Regions from separate parts of the Lelliottia sp. GFLA7 genome, predicted to be linked through region 2. Evidence: predicted binding sites of a transcription regulator. Region 2 holds the regulator's gene; each other region holds the start of a gene.
The links. Region 2 encodes PurR, which represses purine synthesis genes. Its sites were predicted from a motif close to CANGCAAACGTTTGCNTG; they were not measured.
Positions count from the first base shown of each region.

Region 1: a site for PurR is predicted at 3,127-3,144, ahead of purM (phosphoribosylformylglycinamidine cyclo-ligase). Genes of this name have one in related genera too.
Region 3: a site for PurR is predicted at 1,590-1,607, ahead of pyrC (dihydroorotase). Genes of this name have one in related genera too.

Region 1 covers NZ_JBWLAQ010000002.1:901,715-908,211, reverse strand. The annotation lists gene ppk1 (polyphosphate kinase 1) at 1-1,179, opposite strand, end outside; gene purN (phosphoribosylglycinamide formyltransferase) at 1,389-2,030, opposite strand; gene purM (phosphoribosylformylglycinamidine cyclo-ligase) at 2,027-3,064, opposite strand; gene AC07RN_RS09865 (6-phospho-beta-glucosidase) at 3,342-4,772, shown strand; gene upp (uracil phosphoribosyltransferase) at 4,956-5,582, shown strand; gene uraA (uracil permease) at 5,670-6,497, shown strand, end outside.
Region 2 covers NZ_JBWLAQ010000001.1:188,188-194,684, reverse strand. The annotation lists gene cfa (cyclopropane fatty acyl phospholipid synthase) at 1-361, opposite strand, end outside; gene punC (purine nucleoside transporter PunC) at 659-1,858, opposite strand; gene punR (DNA-binding transcriptional activator PunR) at 1,971-2,882, shown strand; gene purR (HTH-type transcriptional repressor PurR) at 2,901-3,926, opposite strand; gene cydH (cytochrome bd-I oxidase subunit CydH) at 4,223-4,312, shown strand; gene AC07RN_RS00945 (MFS transporter) at 4,477-5,643, shown strand; gene sodB (superoxide dismutase [Fe]) at 5,680-6,261, opposite strand; gene AC07RN_RS00935 (C40 family peptidase) at 6,384-6,497, opposite strand, start outside.
Region 3 covers NZ_JBWLAQ010000001.1:404,669-411,165, forward strand. The annotation lists gene mdtH (multidrug efflux MFS transporter MdtH) at 1-132, shown strand, start outside; gene grxB (glutaredoxin 2) at 195-842, shown strand; gene AC07RN_RS02040 (lipoprotein) at 969-1,529, shown strand; gene pyrC (dihydroorotase) at 1,673-2,719, shown strand; gene dinI (DNA damage-inducible protein I) at 2,794-3,039, shown strand; gene bssS (biofilm formation regulator BssS) at 3,309-3,563, shown strand; gene solA (N-methyl-L-tryptophan oxidase) at 3,679-4,797, shown strand; gene AC07RN_RS02065 (YceO family protein) at 4,856-4,969, shown strand; gene AC07RN_RS02070 (cytochrome b) at 5,231-5,797, shown strand; gene AC07RN_RS02075 (YceI family protein) at 5,799-6,377, shown strand; gene trhO (oxygen-dependent tRNA uridine(34) hydroxylase TrhO) at 6,420-6,497, opposite strand, start outside.

The DNA of each region.
Region 1 (6,497 bases), on a different contig from region 2:
TTTTTTGCCGTTGTGCGCAGCGTGGATCATCGCATCAATAATGCGCGAGTCTTTCGCCACGCGGTAAATATTGATTTTGATGGCCAATACGTTGGGATCAAACGATGCCTGGCGCAGCAGTTCCAGCACGTGTTCAAACGTGTGGTACGGATAATAGAGCAGAACGTCGCGCTCACGGATGGCGTCAAATCCGTTACGGAATTTATCGAACCAAATATGACGCAGGCGAGGCAGCGGTTTGTTGACCAGATTGGCTTTGCCGACGTTCGGGAAACCAATAAAGTCTTTAAAGTTGTGGTAACGGCCACCCGGCACGATGGAGTCATAGCGAGAAATCGTCAGCTTATCGCGCAGCATTTCCACCAGTGCGTCCGGCATATCGCGCTGATAGACAAAGCGCACCGGCTCTGCCGTCAGGCGTTGTTTCAGGCTCGACGACATCAGCTCCATCAGGCTGGCTTCCATCTCATGAACCAGATCGTATTCGGCATCGCGGGTCATTTTCATCGAATACGCGTTCAGCGCATCGTAATCGAAGAAGCCCTTGAAAATGTCGTCCAGGCAATAGCGCAGAATGTTATCCAGCAGGATCATCGGCTTGCGTCTGCGCGGGGTTTCCGGCGGCAGATTGACGAAGCGCGGCACTTTGTCCGACGGGATTTCCAGCAGCGCATAGCGAATGGATTCGCCGCGAATAATTTCAACCGCCAGATAGGTGTAGTCATCTTTCAGGAACTGCACCAGATCCGTTTCGCGATTGATAAGAATGGGGGTGATATGCTGGCGAAGATAATGTTTGAAATAGTGCCGCAGCCAGGTTTGCTGATTGGCAGAAAGCTGACGCTCGTTAATCAGGAAAATCTGGTTGCGCGCCATTTCCAGCAGCAGTTCGTTATACAGACCGTCGAATTCCTGATCTGCCTTCAGCACTCGCGCCTGAATTTTGCCCAACAGATGACGCGAATGAGAGTTTAAACCCTGCTCTTCGCTGATGATAATCCGCCGTTTCAGTTCAGCAAAACGCACCTTGTAGAATTCATCCAGGTTATTGGAATAAATCCCCAGAAAACGCATACGCTCAATCAGCGGGTTGCTCTTGTCAGCCGCTTCCTGAAGGACACGTTCGTTGAACGCTAACCAGCTTAGCTCTTTCTCGATGTATAACTTTTCCTGACCCATTACAACTTACACTCCGTTTCAATCACGGGACGCAGCAAATCCGTCTCGATTCTATTATGGCGAGCTTTGCCACGAGATGTCCAACTGTGCCAGAAAAGTATGACAGTAAACCGACCACGCAGCGTGAAAATTAGCGCTAAACCGTCTGATTATTTGTGGTTTTTACGAATGACAGGCAACAAAAAGCCGGCAATCGCCGGCTTGAATTATCATTCTTCTGAAGCATGCCCCTGAGGGGGCAGTTTTATACCATCCAGCCAGGCTGCGTTTTCACGCATCTCCAGGCGCCCATCGACGAACCAGCTCACCACAAGCGGGTAAATGGCATGTTCCTGCGCCTGGACGCGATCCGTGATGTCATCTTCATTGTCGCCATCAAACACCGGGACTTTGGCCTGCAGAATAACCGGGCCGCCATCCAGCTCGTCAGTGACAAAATGCACCGACGTACCATGTTCCTCATCACCGTTTTCCAGCACCTGACGGTGGGTGTGCAGACCTGGATATTTTGGCAGAAGAGAAGGGTGGATGTTCAGCAGGCGTCCGGAATAATGCGCGACAAACGCGGGGCTGAGAATTCGCATATAGCCGGCGAGCACCACCACATCCGGTGCATAGGCGTCAATTTCCTGGACCAGTTCACGGTCAAAGGCTTCACGACTGGCAAACTGAGAGGCTTCAAGCGCGTGCGCGGGAATGTGCGCTTCGCGCGCGCGCTCAAGGCCGAACGCATCGGCCTTGTTGCTGAAAACTGCGCGTAGGGTGCCATTAATTTGTTTCTGTTTGCAGGCGTCAATGATTGCCTGCAAATTGCTTCCGTTACCGGAAATGAGCACCACTATATTTTTCATTCAATGACCACACGCTCGTCGGAATCACATGCTTTGATGATACCGATCTTCCACGCGTTTTCACCTTTTGCCGTCATCAGGGCGATGGCCTTATCAGCCTCACTGGCAGGCAGGGCGATGAGCATCCCAACGCCGCAGTTGAAGGTGCGATACATCTCGTGCTGACTAACGTTACCCGCCGTTTGCAGCCAGTTAAACACGGCTGGCCACTGCCATGAAGATTCGTCAATCACGGCCTGGGTGTTATCAGGAAGAACGCGTGGAATATTTTCCCAGAAGCCACCACCGGTCAGGTGGGCAATGGCATGAACGTCAACGTTCTCAATCAGCTCAAGAATATTTTTCACGTAGATGCGGGTTGGCGCGAGCAGGTGATCGGCCAGCGGCTTGCCTTCAAGCTCGGTGGTTTCTGGATCGGTTTTGCTTACTTCGAGGATCTTACGTACCAGCGAGTAACCGTTTGAGTGCGGGCCGCTGGATCCCAGCGCAATCAGCACATCGCCATCGGTCACTTTGCTGCCATCGATAATTTCTGATTTTTCTACCACGCCGACGCAGAATCCCGCGACGTCGTAATCTTCACCGTGGTACATCCCCGGCATTTCTGCCGTTTCACCACCGACCAGCGAACAGCCAGACTGCAGACAGCCTTCGGCGATGCCGGTGATCACGCTTGCTGCGGTATCAACGTCGAGTTTGCCGGTAGCGTAATAGTCGAGGAAGAAAAGCGGCTCAGCACCCTGAACAACCAGGTCGTTGACGCACATGGCGACCAAATCGATACCGATAGTGTCGTGGCGTTTAAGATCCATCGCCAGACGCAGTTTCGTTCCCACGCCGTCAGTGCCAGAAACCAGAACAGGTTCGCGATATTTTTGCGGCAGTGCACACAGTGCGCCGAATCCACCCAGACCGCCCATTACTTCAGGACGGCGGGTTTTTTTCACCACACCTTTGATTCGGTCAACCAGCGCATTACCTGCGTCAATATCAACACCGGCATCTTTGTAGCTGAGAGAAGTTTTGTTGGTCACGGCTCAAGTCCCCACGCGATTGCATTGCGATAGTAAGAAAAATCGGCGCAATTCTAACAGTCCAGGCAAACGTTTGCGAGCCTATTCTGCTGTCGTAAGAAGTCGCGGGAAATTTGCACATTTAACCCTAGAGCGCAGACAAACTTGATACCGTTCACGAAAATGAAACCGGTTTCGGTAATGTGCTTGCAACGCTTTATGGCATTGCACATGATTCCACTGAAACCGGTTTCTGTAATGGTTTTTGCAGAACATAACGCAGAATGAGGGAAAAAGCATGCCAGGATTCAAAGAAGGTTTTCTGTGGGGTGGCGCGGTCGCGGCACATCAGCTGGAAGGTGGCTGGAAAGAGGGCGGCAAGGGCGTGAGCGTTGCCGATGTGATGACGGTGGGTGCCCATGGCGTACCGCGTGAAATCACCAACGGCGTATTGCAGGGTAAAAACTACCCGAACCACGAAGCCATCGACTTTTACCATCGCTACAAAGAAGACATCAAACTTTTTGCCGAACTGGGCTTTAAATGTTTCCGTACCTCGATTGCCTGGACACGCCTCTTCCCAAACGGTGATGAGCTGGAACCCAATGAAGCCGGTTTGCAGTTCTATGACGATCTGTTCGACGAATGCCGGAAATACGGTATCGAGCCGGTGATTACCCTTTCTCACTTTGAGATGCCCTATCATCTGGTCACGGAATACGGCGGCTGGCGTAATCGCAAGCTGATCGATTTCTTTGTGCGTTTCGCAACGGTGGCGTTTGAGCGCTACCAGCACAAAGTGAAGTACTGGATGACGTTCAACGAGATCAACAATCAGGCTAACTTCCACGAAGATTTCGCGCCCTTTACCAACTCCGGTCTAAAGTATGAGCCGGGCGAAGACCGCGAGCCGGTAATGTTCCAGGCAGCGCATTATGAACTGGTGGCCAGTGCGCTGGCAGTCAAAGCCGGACGCGAAATCAATCCGTCGCTGCAAATCGGCTGCATGATCGCCATGTGCCCAATCTATCCGTTAAGCTGCGCGCCTAACGACGTCATGATGGCGATGAACGCTATGCACCGCCGCTACTGGTTCACCGACGTGCATGTCCGTGGAAAATACCCTCAGCACTTGCTCAACTACTTTGAACGTCGCGGCTTTGAGTTGGACATCACAGCCGACGATCTTACTGCGCTGCAACAAGGCTGTGTGGACTACATTGGTTTCAGCTATTACATGTCGTTCGCCACTAAAGCGACGCCAGATAACCCGCAGCTGGACTACGACGAAAGCAAATCGCTGGTGTCTAATCCGTACGTGCAAAAATCTGACTGGGGCTGGCAGATCGATCCGGTTGGGCTGCGTTATTCCATGAACTGGTTCTGGGATCACTATCAGCTGCCGCTGTTTATCGTTGAAAACGGCTTCGGTGCCATCGACGTGCAGGAGAGTGACGGCACGGTGAACGATCAGTACCGCATTGATTATCTTGCCGCGCATATCAGCGAGATGAAAAAAGCCGTTGTCGAAGATGGTGTCGATCTGATGGGCTACACCCCGTGGGGTTGTATCGATCTGGTTTCTGCGGGAACGGGTGAGATGAAAAAACGCTACGGATTCATCTTTGTTGATAAAGATAACGAAGGTCACGGCACGCTTAAACGCAGCAAGAAAAAGTCTTTTGACTGGTATCAAAACGTGATCGCCACCAACGGCGAATCGCTCTAACCCGCGTAAATGACGAATAAGCCCCGCAATGCGGGGCTCTTTTTTGTCTTGATGTAGACTCAATATCGCAGTATTCATCACTTTGCTTGATCACCGTCAATCAAGATGGGTATGGCGCACTCCGAAAAAAGCGGTATAATCCGGCGATTTTTTTTGCGGTAGCCACCTCAGAGGAGAATGAGAATGAAGATTGTGGAAGTGAAGCACCCACTCGTTAAACACAAGCTGGGCCTGATGCGTGAGCATGACATCAGCACGAAGCGTTTTCGCGAACTGGCCTCTGAAGTTGGAAGCTTACTGACTTACGAAGCAACATCCGATCTGGCCACTGAAAAAGTGACCATCGAGGGCTGGAACGGCCCGGTTCAGGTTGAGCAGATCAAAGGTAAAAAAATTACCGTTGTGCCAATCCTGCGCGCAGGTCTGGGTATGATGGAAGGCGTGCTGGAGCACGTCCCGAGCGCGCGTATCAGCGTTGTCGGCATCTACCGTAACGAAGAAACCCTTGAGCCTGTTCCGTATTTCCAGAAGCTGGTTTCCAACATCGATGAGCGTATGGCGCTGGTGGTTGACCCAATGCTGGCAACCGGTGGTTCGATGATCGCGACTATCGACCTGCTGAAAAACGCAGGCTGTAACAGCATTAAAGTGCTGGTGCTGGTAGCGGCACCAGAAGGTATTGCGGCGTTGGAAAAAGCGCACCCGGACGTTGAGCTGTATACGGCTTCCATCGATCAGGGTCTGAACGAGCACGGGTACATCATCCCGGGGCTTGGCGATGCCGGCGACAAGATTTTTGGTACGAAATAATCGAATAACGAATAAGAAGCCGACTTTGATAGTCGGCTTTTTTTTGAATAAAAACACCAATAACCAACAACACTTGAGGAAAACACTATGACGCGCCGTACTATCGGGGTGAGTGAAAGACCGCCGCTTTTGCAGACGATCCCGCTTAGTTTGCAGCACCTGTTTGCCATGTTTGGCGCAACCGTGCTGGTGCCAATCCTGTTTCACATCAACCCGGCCACCGTGCTGCTGTTCAATGGCGTCGGTACGCTGCTTTATCTCTTCATCTGTAAGGGCAAAATCCCGGCCTATTTGGGTTCAAGCTTTGCGTTTATTTCCCCGGTTCTGCTGCTGTTGCCGTTAGGGTACGAAGTGGCGTTGGGCGGTTTCATTATGTGCGGCGCGCTGTTCTGCGTTGTGGCCTTTATCGTGAAAAAAGCCGGTACCGGCTGGCTGGACGTGATGTTCCCACCTGCGGCGATGGGCGCAATCGTTGCCGTCATCGGTCTTGAGCTTGCAGGCGTCGCTGCCAACATGGCGGGTCTGTTACCAGCAGATGGGCAATCACCTGATTCCAAAACCATTATCATCTCGCTGGTCACGCTGGGTGTGACGGTATTTGGTTCCGTTCTGTTCCGTGGTTTTATGGCGATTATCCCGATTCTGATTGGGGTGCTGGCGGGCTACACGCTCTCCTTCGCGATGGGCGTCGTGGATACCTCCCCGATTGCGCAGGCGCACTGGTTCGCGCTGCCAACCTTCTACACCCCGCGTTTTGAGTGGTTTGCTATTTTCACCATTCTGCCTGCGGCGCTGGTGGTTATCGCTGAGCACGTCGGTCACCTGGTGGTCACGGCGAATATCGTCAAAAAAGATCTGATCCGTGACCCAGGTCTGCACCGCTCGATGTTTGCCAACGGGCTGTCGACCATGATC
Region 2 (6,497 bases):
CGTAATGTTCCTTCCCGACAATCCACGCGCGCTTTTTATTTTGCAAATTAAACAGGCGCGCGGAGGCGATGCGTAAAGTGTCTCTCAGGTGATGGGGGAGCTGATTATCAAGGCCGGCGCGCAGGATGTTGTTGAAAAAAACATCCAGACGCTCACATTCCCACCAGCCGTCCATAAAGCTTTCGCCCAATCCGAGGGAGCCCTCCTGTAACACGCGCTTAAAAAAATCGGGATGTTTGACCTGGATATCAGAAGGGGCGGGCCCGTTGACGGTAATGCCCGCACGACTCAGTAACTCTCTGACTATTCGGGACCAATTGTCGTCCCGAAGGCTGACTTCTTCTATGCACGATGAACTCATAGCTTCTCCATCACCTGATGTGATCAGAACCTTCAAACAGCGTAGCCGCTTTTTATGGTTTGTGAGAAGTCTCACGGAATTATCCGTAAGGCTAGTATCCGACGTAGAACAGAGGAAGGGAGATAACCCTTGCCGAAAAGCCTTCCATGGTAAAACGGGAGCACTCCGGCTCCCGTTAACAGAGAGTATTTATCGTATTTATATGAACCAAATTTAGTATAGGCTTCAAAAATCACGCATTCAACTGAAAGTTGTTAGCAGCCTAATCACTCGTAAATCACATAATTACGTTCACGACTATGCTTGCGACGATTCTACCGGCGTTCCATTTTGCGTGTTTTCAGTTGCCGAAACTTGCATGCGATAACCGAGTGCGGCAAGCGCGACCGTCACCAGCATTACGCTGGTGGTCGTCATCAGCGGCGTGGCAATCAACGCCGAAACAATCAGGCTTGAGAGGAAACATAGACCCAGTTGCAGCGTGTTTTGTAACGCCGCAGCACGACCTGTCGCATGAGGGAACGGACGCAACGCCTGGGCAACCACGATCGGATAGATTGCGCCGTTAGCGACGGCCATTACGCAGAACGGGATTAAGATTTCAGCCAGGCCGACGTTTGGAATAAACCCGACAGCCCAGGTGCCGATGACGCTCAGGGCGTACAGCACCAGCAGCCAGGGCAGCATCTGTTGACCCTGCCATTTTTGTAGCGCTGCGCGACAGCCATAACCACCGACCAGGAAAGCGATGGTCTGCGGCACGTAGCTCAGGCCAATCACTGCAGGGGTGTAACCCATGTCGTGCAAAATGAACGGTGACCCGGTGAGCCAGGCAAAGAAGCTGGCGGAACAGGCCGCGTAAATCAGCACATTTCCGCGATAAGCGCGGGAACGGAGCAGTGACATAAAGGTGACGCGAGCCGCATTGTTCTCGACTGGTTTGGCTTGAGCGGGTTTGAGCGCAAAAGCGGGCAGCATCAGAACCAGGGTGATGATAAACAGCGTGGCAAAGATCGCCTGCCAGTCAAAATGCACCAGAATCCAGCTCCCGAGCAGCGGAGCCAGGGCTGGCGAAAGCCCCACGAGCGGCATGATGGTCGCAAAAATACGGTTAACGCGCGATGCGGGATAATAGTCGGTGACCAGCGCCTGCCAGGTCACCGCGGCAGCACACACGCCAAACGCCTGCACAAAGCGCAATACCAGCAGCCAGGTTGCATCGCGCACCCACAGCATGCCCAGACAACCCAGCGCAAAAATAGTTAAGCCAAGAAGAAGAATAGGCTTGCGGCCATAACGGTCAGAGAGCGGTCCCCACAGCAGTTGTGCAAGCGCAAAACCGGCCAGGAATACGCTGAGGCTGGCGCTGATCGCGGCAGCAGGTGTCTGCAAATCTTGCTGCATCGCGGCAAACGCCGGCAGATACATGTCGGTAGCCAAAAAGCCCAGCACGCTCAAACCGCCGAGCCAGACTAAGAATCCTTTGTTGGGTTGCATTGTTATTTCCTAATGAAAGCAGGTGTACATTGGCGCAGAGTGTAGGGAGTGCAATCTGGCTTGTGAAACGCTAATATTTGGCGGTTGCGTTCAAAAATTTTGCAGGCAAAAAATGTGGTCTGAATATTCTTTAGAAGTCGTGGATGCTGTCGCCCGGAATGGCAGCTTTAGTGGAGCCGCGCAGGAACTGCATCGCGTACCTTCTGCCGTCAGCTATACGGTACGTCAGATGGAGGAGTGGCTGGCGGTACCGCTGTTCGAACGCCGTCATCGCGACGTCGTTCTGACCCCCGCTGGCGTATGGTTTTTGAAAGAAGGCCGATCTGTTATCAAAAAAATGATGATCACACGTGAACAGTGCCAGCAGATTGCCAATGGCTGGCGCGGTCATCTTTCGATTGCGGTGGATAACATCGTAAAACCTGAACGGACGCGGCAGATGGTGGTTGATTTCTACCGCCATTTCTCGGATGTGGAACTTCGCGTCTCCCAGGAAGTGTTTAATGGCGTATGGGATGCGCTATCGGACGGCAGGGTGGAGATGGCGATCGGCGCGACGCAGGCCATTCCCGTCGGGGGGCGTTACGCCTTTAGGGATATGGGAACGCTGAGCTGGAGTTGCGTGGTGGCAAGCGATCATCCTCTGGCTGCGATGGACGGCCCGCTGAGTGACGACGTGTTGCGCAACTGGCCGTCGCTGGTGATGGAGGATACGTCGCGCTCGCTGCCAAAACGCATCACCTGGCTGCTTGATAACCAGCGGCGGGTCGTCGCGCCAGACTGGGAATCATCGGCAACCTGTTTGTCGGCGGGGCTGTGTGTGGGGATGGTGCCCGTGCATTTCGCACGCCCACGGATTGATCGCGGAGAATGGGTGGCGCTTGAGCTTGAAAATCCGTTCCCGGATGCGGCTTGCTGCCTGACATGGCAGCAAAACGATATGTCGCCTGCGCTGGCCTGGCTGCTGGATTATTTGGGTGATAGCGAAACGCTGAACAGAGAGTGGCTACGGGGGCCGGAATAACCGGCCCCGTAGAAACGATTAACGACGGTAATCGCGGAACGGACCGTCAGCGACGGAGCGACGTTCAATCAGGCGCGGATGGACTTCAATTGACTGAGACTCTTCACGTTTGCTGACGATACGATCCATCAGCATGTTGAATGCCGTTTCACCCAAAGAGTCTTTCGGCTGATGAATCGTCGTCAGCGCGGGAGTAAAGTAGCGAGCGTTGCGCACGTTATCATACCCGATCACGGAAATATCCTGCGGGACGCGCAAACCCAGCTCATCGGCTGCGCAAAGCGCGCCCATTGCCATAATATCACCGCCACAGAATACGGCAGTCGGACGATGCGGCTGCGAAACGATCTGCTGCATTGCGCGGTAGCCTGATTCGGGTTCAAAGTCGCCCTGGACAATCCAGTTTTCCGGAACGGTAATCAGCGCTTCTTCCATGGCTTTCATAAAGCCCGCCAGGCGGCCTGCACCGGTATTACGCTCGAGCGGACCGGGGATGACACCAATCTCGCGATGACCGCGTTCAATCAGATAACGGCCAGCCATGTAACCGCCTTCAAAGGCGTTATCGTTGACAGAATCGGTAAAATCAGCGCGTGTATCGCCCCAATCCATCACCACCATCGGGATATGACGGTACTCTTCCAGCATCGACAGCACGGATTCCGGGTATTCAGAACACATGACCAACAGGCCATCGACGCGCTTTTGCGCCATCATCGACAGGTAAGCGCGCTGTTTTTCCTGGCTGTTCCAGGCATTTCCCAGAATCAGGGTATAGCCTTTCTGGAAGCAGTTTTTTTCTACTGCCTCGATAATTTCGGCGAAATAGGCGGCTTCGCTGCTGGTCGCCAGCAGACCAATCGACTTGGTGTGATTTACTTTCAAGCTGCGAGCCACGGCGCTAGGGGAGTAGTGCAATTCTTTGATTGCAGCCCAAACGGCGTTGCGCGTCTCTTCCGCCACGAAACGGGTTTTGTTAATTACATGTGATACAGTTGTAGTGGAAACGTTTGCGCGTTTCGCTACATCTTTAATTGTTGCCATTAGCTGTCACTCCAGACCATATCCTAAGCTCCTGATAAATTGAGAGGTAAACGTTTGCCTTCTCTCACCCTAATCTCGCAAATTGAATTGCGATACGCCGGGAAAACGACACAGGACGTCAGGAGGGGGTCAGTGGCCGGTACGCTTATAAATTTAGCGTGGAATTTTGTCCTATCTTGATGAAAAGGGGAAGCGCAAAAACGGTTATGAGCCTAAATCCAGGAAGATTTTTGAGCGAAACTGTGTAAAAATGAGCAAGCTCACTTTTCATGTGGGGATTAAAAGGAGAAAAATTGATGAATACCGATCTTAAGTTTTCGTTAACGACCACAATTATCGTGCTGGGTTTGATTGTTGCGGCAAGTTTTACGGCTATTCTGCACTGATTCAGGCGGGGGAGAGCCTTCTCCCTCGTTTTCTTCCTTCTATTGTTACTCTCCCGACAATAATCTTTTGCCAATTTGTTAACTTCTCATTTTTTGTGATTGCTGTCATGCTTTCGACATATTTTTTCTGTGTCGCGTAATGACACGGTTCCCGGAGTTAATGAATGAAAATCAATTTTCCACTGCTGGCCCTCGCGATTGGCGCATTTGGGATCGGCACCACCGAGTTCTCCCCCATGGGGCTGCTACCGGTTATCGCTAAAGGGGTGTATGTTTCTATTCCTGCGGCGGGCATGCTGATCAGCGCTTATGCCATTGGCGTGATGATCGGCGCGCCTTTGATGACATTACTGCTTTCGCATCGTGCGCGTCGAAATGCGCTTATTTTCCTGATGGCCATTTTCACAGTGGGAAATGTGCTTTCGGCACTCTCTCCGGACTACACCACCCTCCTGTTGTCGCGCATTTTGACCAGCCTCAATCATGGCGCATTCTTTGGCCTGGGGTCGGTGGTGGCCGCGAGCGTAGTACCTAAGCACAAGCAGGCCAGCGCGGTCGCCACGATGTTTATGGGGCTCACGATAGCGAATATTGGCGGCGTGCCAGCGGCGACCTGGCTGGGTGAAGTCATCGGCTGGCGTATGTCGTTCCTCGCCACAGCGATGTTGGGTGTCGTGGCGATGATCGCGCTGTTCTTCTCGTTGCCGAAAGGCGGGGCGGGCGAGCGTCCGGACGTGCGCAAAGAGCTGTCGGTTCTGCTCCGCCCGCAGGTGCTGTCAGCGCTGTTGACGACGGTGCTGGGCGCTGGAGCCATGTTTACGCTCTATACCTATATTTCGCCCGTGCTGCACGATATCACGCATGCCACACCGTTCTTTGTGACGGCAATGTTGGTGTTGATTGGTGTGGGCTTCACCATCGGCAACTATCTTGGCGGCAAGTTGGCCGACCGTTCGGTGAGCGGCACGTTGAAAGGATTTTTAACCTTGCTGATCGTCATCATGGTCGCCATTCCATGGTTAGCACGTAATGAGTTCGGAGCCGCTATCGCCATGGTGGTTTGGGGCGCAGCCACGTTTGCGGTGGTACCGCCGTTGCAGATGCGAGTGATGCGCGTGGCGCACGAAGCACCAGGGCTTTCGTCTTCAGTGAATATTGGGGCGTTTAACCTGGGTAATGCGCTTGGCGCAGCGGCGGGGGGCGCGGTGATCTCCGCGGGGCTGGGTTACAGCTTTGTTCCGGTTATGGGGGCGATCATTGCCGGGCTGGGTCTGCTGTTGGTGCTGTTGTCCGGGCGCAAACAACCGCAACCGGCTTGCGCAACCGAGTGATAAAAACGCAGAAGGGTTACCCCTTCTGCGAGTCTTTTACGCCGCAAAGTTCTTCGCAACAAATTCCCAGTTAACCAGCGCCCAGAAATGTTCCAGATAGTTTGGGCGAGCGTTACGGTAATCAATATAGTAAGCGTGTTCCCACACATCGACGGTCATCAGTGGTGTGGCAGCAGTGGTCAACGGTGTTCCTGCGTTTGACGTTGACACGATTGCCAGTTTGCCATCCGCCTCTTTGACCAGCCAGGTCCAGCCTGCACCAAAGTTTTTAACCGCCGCATCCGTAAACTTCGCTTTAAAGTCTGCAAAGCCACCGAAAGCGTTATTGATGGCAGTTGCCAGCTCGCCAGTCGGTTCTCCGCCTGCGTTTGGCGCCAGACAGTTCCAGTAGAACGTGTGATTCCAGACCTGCGCGGCGTTGTTGAAGACACCGCCCTCTGAGCTGCGTACGATCTCTTCCAGGGTTTTCCCTTCAAAGGCCGTATCTTTGATCAGATTGTTCAGGTTGGTGACATAGGTCTGATGATGTTTGCCGTAATGGTACTCCAGGGTTTCCACGGAAATATGGGGGACCAGGGCGTCTTTTGCATACGGTAATGCAGGTAATTCGAACGACATTGCTTCTCTCCTTATTATTTTATGCACACCCAATAACCCTATTGAGTGTAAGGGTAGAGTAGCAAATTGAAGGGATCGGCAAAAGAGGAACTTACCCTGCCGACAGCGCGGCAGGGCAGGGATTAGCGTATGGTTTTCGGCGTCATGACACGGCGTGCGCCAACGTAGTGGCGGACCCAATAGTCTTCGCTAAGGGAGGTTATCTGAATATCCTGGCCGCTGCGCGGGGACTGAAT
Region 3 (6,497 bases), 220 kb from region 2:
GGTAAGGCCATGAATCAACCAGAATTACCCTGGGTAATGCTCGGCGTCGTGGGCTTTATTACCCTCATTGCACTGTGGTGGCAATTTAGCCCGAAGCGAAGCGCGAGCGGTATGCTTGAGCCAGGGGCTTGATTTGAAACATGCTTTTTTCTCGGCCATAATAAAAACTGTTGGTCACAAAATGGAGGAGAAACGTGAAGCTCTATATCTACGATCACTGTCCGTTCTGTCTGAAAGCCCGAATGATTTTCGGCCTGAAGAATCTCCCGGTCGAGTTAGTCACGCTGTTGAGCGATGACGAAGAGACGCCCACCCGCATGATTGGCAAGAAAATGGCGCCGATCCTGCAAAAAGACGACAGCCGCTATCTCCCCGAAAGCATGGACATCGTCCACTATGTCGACAAACTTGATGGTGCTCCCTTGCTCACCGGTAAACGCAATCCGGCCATCGAGGAGTGGCTACGAAAAGTGAACGGCTACGTTAATCGCCTGCTCATTCCACGTTTTGCCACTGGCGCTTTTGATGAATTTGCCACGCCGCAGGCACGAGCCTATTTCGTCGAGAAAAAAGAGGCTGCCATCGGTAATTTTGCCGAACACCTCTCCCACTCGCCGGGGCTTATCAAAAACATCAGTGACGATTTGCGCGCGCTGGATAAGCTAATCGTGAAGCCGAATGCCGTGAATGGCGAACTGTCAGAGGATGATATTCACCTGTTCCCATTGCTGCGTAATTTGACGCTGGTGGCTGGAATTAGCTGGCCGTCGCGCGTAACCGATTACCGCGACAATATGGCGAAGCAGACGCAAATCAATCTGCTTTCGTCGCAGGCGATATAACGTTCCCAGGGCGGGAACCCTCTCCCGCCCTCTTCCATTATCAGTTTTTTCTGCTGGTCTCATGGATATCACCCTGACATACTGACGCGTCAGGACAGAAGCGCCGAAATCATGTTGAGGAACCCCATGAAAAAGATTGTCATTGCTGCTGCGTTTGTTATCAGCGGCCTGCTGGTGGGCTGTAACCAGCTTACGCAGTACTCCGTCAGCGAGCAGGAAATTAATCAGGCGCTGGAAAAACATAACAACTTCTCGAAAGATATTGGTGTGCCCGGCGTTGCCGATGCCCATATCGTCCTGAATCAGTTGGTCAGCCAGATTGGACGCGAAGAGCCCAACAAGGTGACACTGTCAGGTGATGCAAAACTGGATATGAACTCGTTGTTCGGCAGCCAGAAAGCGAATATCAAGCTGAAGCTCAAAGCATTGCCGGTCTTCAATAAAGAAAAAGGGGCAATTTATCTGCAGGAGATGGAGATCGTCGATGCCGACGTCACGCCGGAAAAAATGAAGCCGGTTCTCCAGACGCTGATGCCCTATCTGAACCAGTCTCTGCGTAATTATTTCAACCAGCAGCCAGCCTATGTTCTCAGCGAAGACAAGAGCAAGGGTGAAGCGTTAGCCAGGAAATATGCCAAAGGCATTGAAGTGAAACCGGGCGAAATCATTATCCCGTTCACCAATTAATCTCTGAGAGCGCCGATGGCGCTCTTTTTTTTGCGCGCTTGTTTTACGGAAATGTGTGCAAACGAAAACGTTTACGCATATGATTTGTGTCCGGCAAAAACAGCCATCCTTATGACTGATTCCTGATAAGCCGGAGCATATCAATGACTGCACAACCCCAGGTTCTGAAAATCCGCCGCCCTGACGACTGGCATATCCATCTGCGCGATGGCGATATGCTTAAAACCGTCGTGCCCTATACCAGCGAACTCTATGGCCGCGCGATTGTCATGCCTAACCTGGCTCCCCCAGTCACCACCGTCGATGCGGCTATTGCCTATCGCCAGCGCATCCTCGATGCGGTTCCGGCGGACCACGATTTTACCCCGCTGATGACCTGCTACCTTACCGACTCGCTCGACCCGAATGAAGTCAAACGCGGATTCAACGAAGGTGTCTTCACAGCGGCTAAGCTGTATCCCGCCAATGCCACCACCAACTCCAGCCATGGTGTCACCAGTATTGATGCCATCATGCCTGTGCTGGAACGCATGGAAAAACTGGGGATGCCGCTGCTGGTTCACGGCGAAGTGACGCATGCTGAAATTGATATTTTCGATCGCGAAGCGCGTTTCATCGAAACCGTCATGGAACCGCTTCGTCAACGCCTTCAAGGCCTGAAAGTGGTGTTTGAGCATATTACAACCAAAGATGCCGCGGAATACGTGCGCGACGGTAATGAGTTGCTCGCCGCGACGATCACCCCGCAGCACCTGATGTTTAACCGCAACCACATGCTGGTCGGCGGTGTGCGTCCGCATCTGTATTGCCTGCCGATCCTCAAGCGTAACATCCATCAACAGGCCTTACGTGAGCTGGTCGCCAGTGGGTTTACCCGTGCGTTCCTGGGGACGGACTCGGCTCCGCATGCGCGTCATCGTAAAGAGGCTAGCTGTGGCTGTGCAGGCTGTTTCAACGCCCCTACCGCACTGGCAAGCTATGCCACGGTCTTTGACGAGATGGGCGCGCTTGAACATTTCGAAGCTTTCGCCTCCATCAATGGCCCACGCTTCTACGGCCTGCCGCTCAACGAAACCTTTATCGAACTGGAACGCAAAGAGAGTCAGGTTGAGGAATCTATCGCGCTAACAGATGACACCCTGATCCCGTTCCTGGCGGGTGAAACCGTTCACTGGACGGTTAAGCGCTAAATATTTATCGCCCCCTGTTGTAACCTTTGCGATATGACTGTATAAATAAACAGTACATTACACAGGGGGCAATTATGCGTATTGAAGTTACCATCGCCAAAACAACCGTTTTGCCTGCTGGCGCGCTCGATGCGTTGGCGGGTGAGTTATCCCGTCGTATCAATGACAATTTCCCCGACCAGGGCGGAGCCGTCACCGTGCGCTACGCCACAGCCAATAATCTCTCCGTCATGGGTGCGGCAAAAGACGATAAAGAACGCATTACCGAGATTCTCCAGGAAACCTGGGAAAGCGCCGACGACTGGTTTATCACAGATTAATATTGCTCCCTCATTGTTTTTCTTTGCCGGGTCGCCCCGGCTTTTTTTCATCTCATTTAAATAAGTTCAAATTAATTGCCTATCTTCTTAAAAATTCGTGAATAAGATGGCGTTTTAATGTTCAAACATTCTTAAAAAACGCAAAAATGTGTTGCGACCTGTTTATTTCACCTGCATAACCCGTATTTATTGATATACTGAAATTGCTTCAGAAAAACACGCATTGAACCTCACAGCCGTTGTCTTTAAACACGCATTAAGGGGTTATGATGGAAAAGAATAATGAAGTCATTCAGACCCATCCACTTGTTGGTTGGGACATCAGCACTGTAGATAGCTATGATGCTCTGATGCTGCGTTTGCACTACCAGACCCCGAATCAACCAGACCGCGACGACGCGGAAATTGGACAGACGCTGTGGCTCACCACGGACGTTGCACGTCAATTTATTTCTATTTTAGAAGCAGGCATTGCAAAAATAGAATCTGGCGATTACCAGGAAAATGAGTATCGTCGGCATTAAATATGCCCAACATTCACTCAACAGGCACCCATGTGGTGCCTCATTTATTTCACCCTTGTATAAGCCTGCCATATTAATTACTCTGCAAACCAAAGTACTGGTTTAAGAGACCCTCATGAAATACGACTTGATTATTTTAGGCAGCGGCTCCGTGGGTTCTGCGGCGGGATATTACGCTACGCAAGCAGGCCTTAACGTGTTGATGATCGATGCCCATATGCCTCCTCACAAAGAAGGCAGCCATCATGGTGATACCCGTCTCATTCGCCACGCCTATGGCGAAGGGGAACGCTATGTTCCGCTGGTGCTGCGTGCTCAAACGCTCTGGGATGAGTTGGCTGCGCTCAATGAAGAGCCTATTTTTGAGCGTACCGGTGTCGTTAATCTTGGACCTGCCCATTCCGAATTTTTGGCCAACGTTGAACAGAGCGCACGACAGTTTAATCTGAACGTTGAACGTCTCGACGCGAATGCCATCATGAAACGCTGGCCAGAGATTGCGGTTCCTGAGGATTATATCGGCCTGTTTGAGGCAGAGTCAGGCGTGCTGCATTGCGAAACCGCCATCAAAACCTGGATTTCTCTTGCTGAACAAGCGGGCTGCGCGCAATTGTTCAACTGCCCGGTGACCGCTGTTCATCACCATGATGACGGCGTATCGGTCGATACGCCGGAAGGCCAATATACGGCTTCTCGCCTGCTGGTAAGCGCGGGCACGTGGGTGACAAAGCTGATTCCCGATCTGCCTGTCCAGCCGGTGCGCAAGGTCTTTTCCTGGTTCCAGGCCGATGGCCGTTTCAGTACGCAGAATAAATTCCCTGCATTCACCGGTGAGCTGCCGAACGGCGATCAGTTCTACGGGTTCCCATCGGAAAAAGATGCGCTCAAAATTGGCAAACATAACGGCGGGCAGATCATTCACTCACCGGATGAGCGCAAACCCTTTGGCGACTATCCGAGCGATGGTTCTGAAGCCTTTAATTTCTTACGCCATATCCTGCCGGGAATTGGCGGTCTGCTGTATGGCGCGGCCTGTACTTACGATAACACCCCCGATGAGGATTTTATCATCGACACGTTACCGGGCCACGACAACACACTCCTCATTACAGGCTTGAGCGGACACGGCTTTAAATTCGCTTCCGTGCTGGGTGAGATTGCAGCCCAATTTGCCCAAGGTATTACTCCGCCGTTTGATCTCACGCCGTTCTCGCTTACACGTTTTCGCGGATAATATCCATCTTAAGGCTCCGGTTATTGGGGCCTTTATTTTTGACTGCTGTCGGGGAAATATGCGCAGGATCTTTGATTATCTGATCAACAATATTAGAGAGCATTTTATGCTCTATATATTGCTCTGGTCTCTGCTGGCACTCATAGACATTATCTATATTGTATTTTTTTGAAAACACTGGCTGACCTTAATTGACAATACTCTATAAAAGCTGAATTTATAAGCAAATTATTTGAATACCCACACCTACACCATCAACCAATAAAATCAGCACAAAGTGCCATTTAACACGAAGCTTTTGAATTACTTACCGCAAACCCATTCAATTAAACTGAAATACAATAAATTAAAATCCTTATTCCTAAATATCAGTTGCATTAATGTTTTCCACACGCCATTTTGAGCCTTCATTTAATAGATAATGGTCGTCATTATGCAACTGCGTAATTCTTCTGCACGCTACGGATTAATTTCCATGCTGCTGCACTGGGGCATTGCACTCGCGGTTTACGCGATGTTTGGTCTTGGCCTGTGGATGGTGACGCTGAGCTATTACGACGGCTGGTATCATCAGGCACCCGAGCTGCATAAAAGCATCGGTATTCTGCTGATGATGGCGCTCGTGATTCGCGTTATCTGGCGACATATTTCGCGTCCTCCTTCCGCACCCAAAAGCCATAGCACGCTGACTCGGGTGACTGCGGCGGGAGCGCATATAGCGCTGTATTCGATCCTGTTTGCCATTTTCATCAGCGGATACCTGATTTCTACCGCGGACGGCAAACCCATCAGCGTATTTGGTCTTTTCGACGTCCCGGCCACGCTGAGCGATGCCGGTTCACAGGCCGATCTAGCCGGTCAGATACATTTGTGGCTTGCCTGGTGTGTCGTTATTTTATCCGCCCTTCACGGCCTTGCGGCCCTCAAACACCATTTCATCGATAAAGACGATACGCTCAAGCGCATGCTTGGCCGCTCGTCTGTAGACTCTGGAGCATAAAATGAAAAAACGCCTGCTGGGTATCGCATTGGGTTCACTGTTATTCACCACCGGTTCTGCCGTTGCTGCCGATTACAAAATTGATAAAGAGGGCCAGCATGCCTTCGTCAATTTCCGTATTCAGCACCTCGGATACAGCTGGTTGTATGGCACGTTTAAAGATTTTGATGGTTCGTTTACCTTTGACGAAAAAAATCCCGCCGCCGATAAAGTGAATGTCACGATTAATACCAACAGTCTGGACACCAACCATGCTGAGCGCGACAAACATCTGCGCAGCGCTGAATTCCTGAACGTCGCTAAATTCCCGCAGGCGACATTCGCCTCAACGGAAGTCAAAAAAGACGGTGAAGACCTGGATATTACCGGCAACCTGACGCTCAATGGCGTCACCAAACCTGTGACTCTGGAAGCTAAGTTAATCGGCCAGGGTGATGACCCATGGGGCGGTAAACGTGCGGGCTTTGAAGCATCGGGCAAAATTCGTCTGAAGGACTTCAATATCACGACCGATTTAGGTCCGGCATCGCAAGAAGTGGATTTGATTATTTCTGTGGAAGGCGTGCAGCAAAAGTCATAATGAAAAATCCCGGTCGCACGCTGCGACCGGGACGTTAACGCGTTATTCCGGGTCAGGAATACCGAGTTTGGTATTCAGCCGTCCGCGCGATTTATTGAAGATCTTATTCCCGTTTTCGCG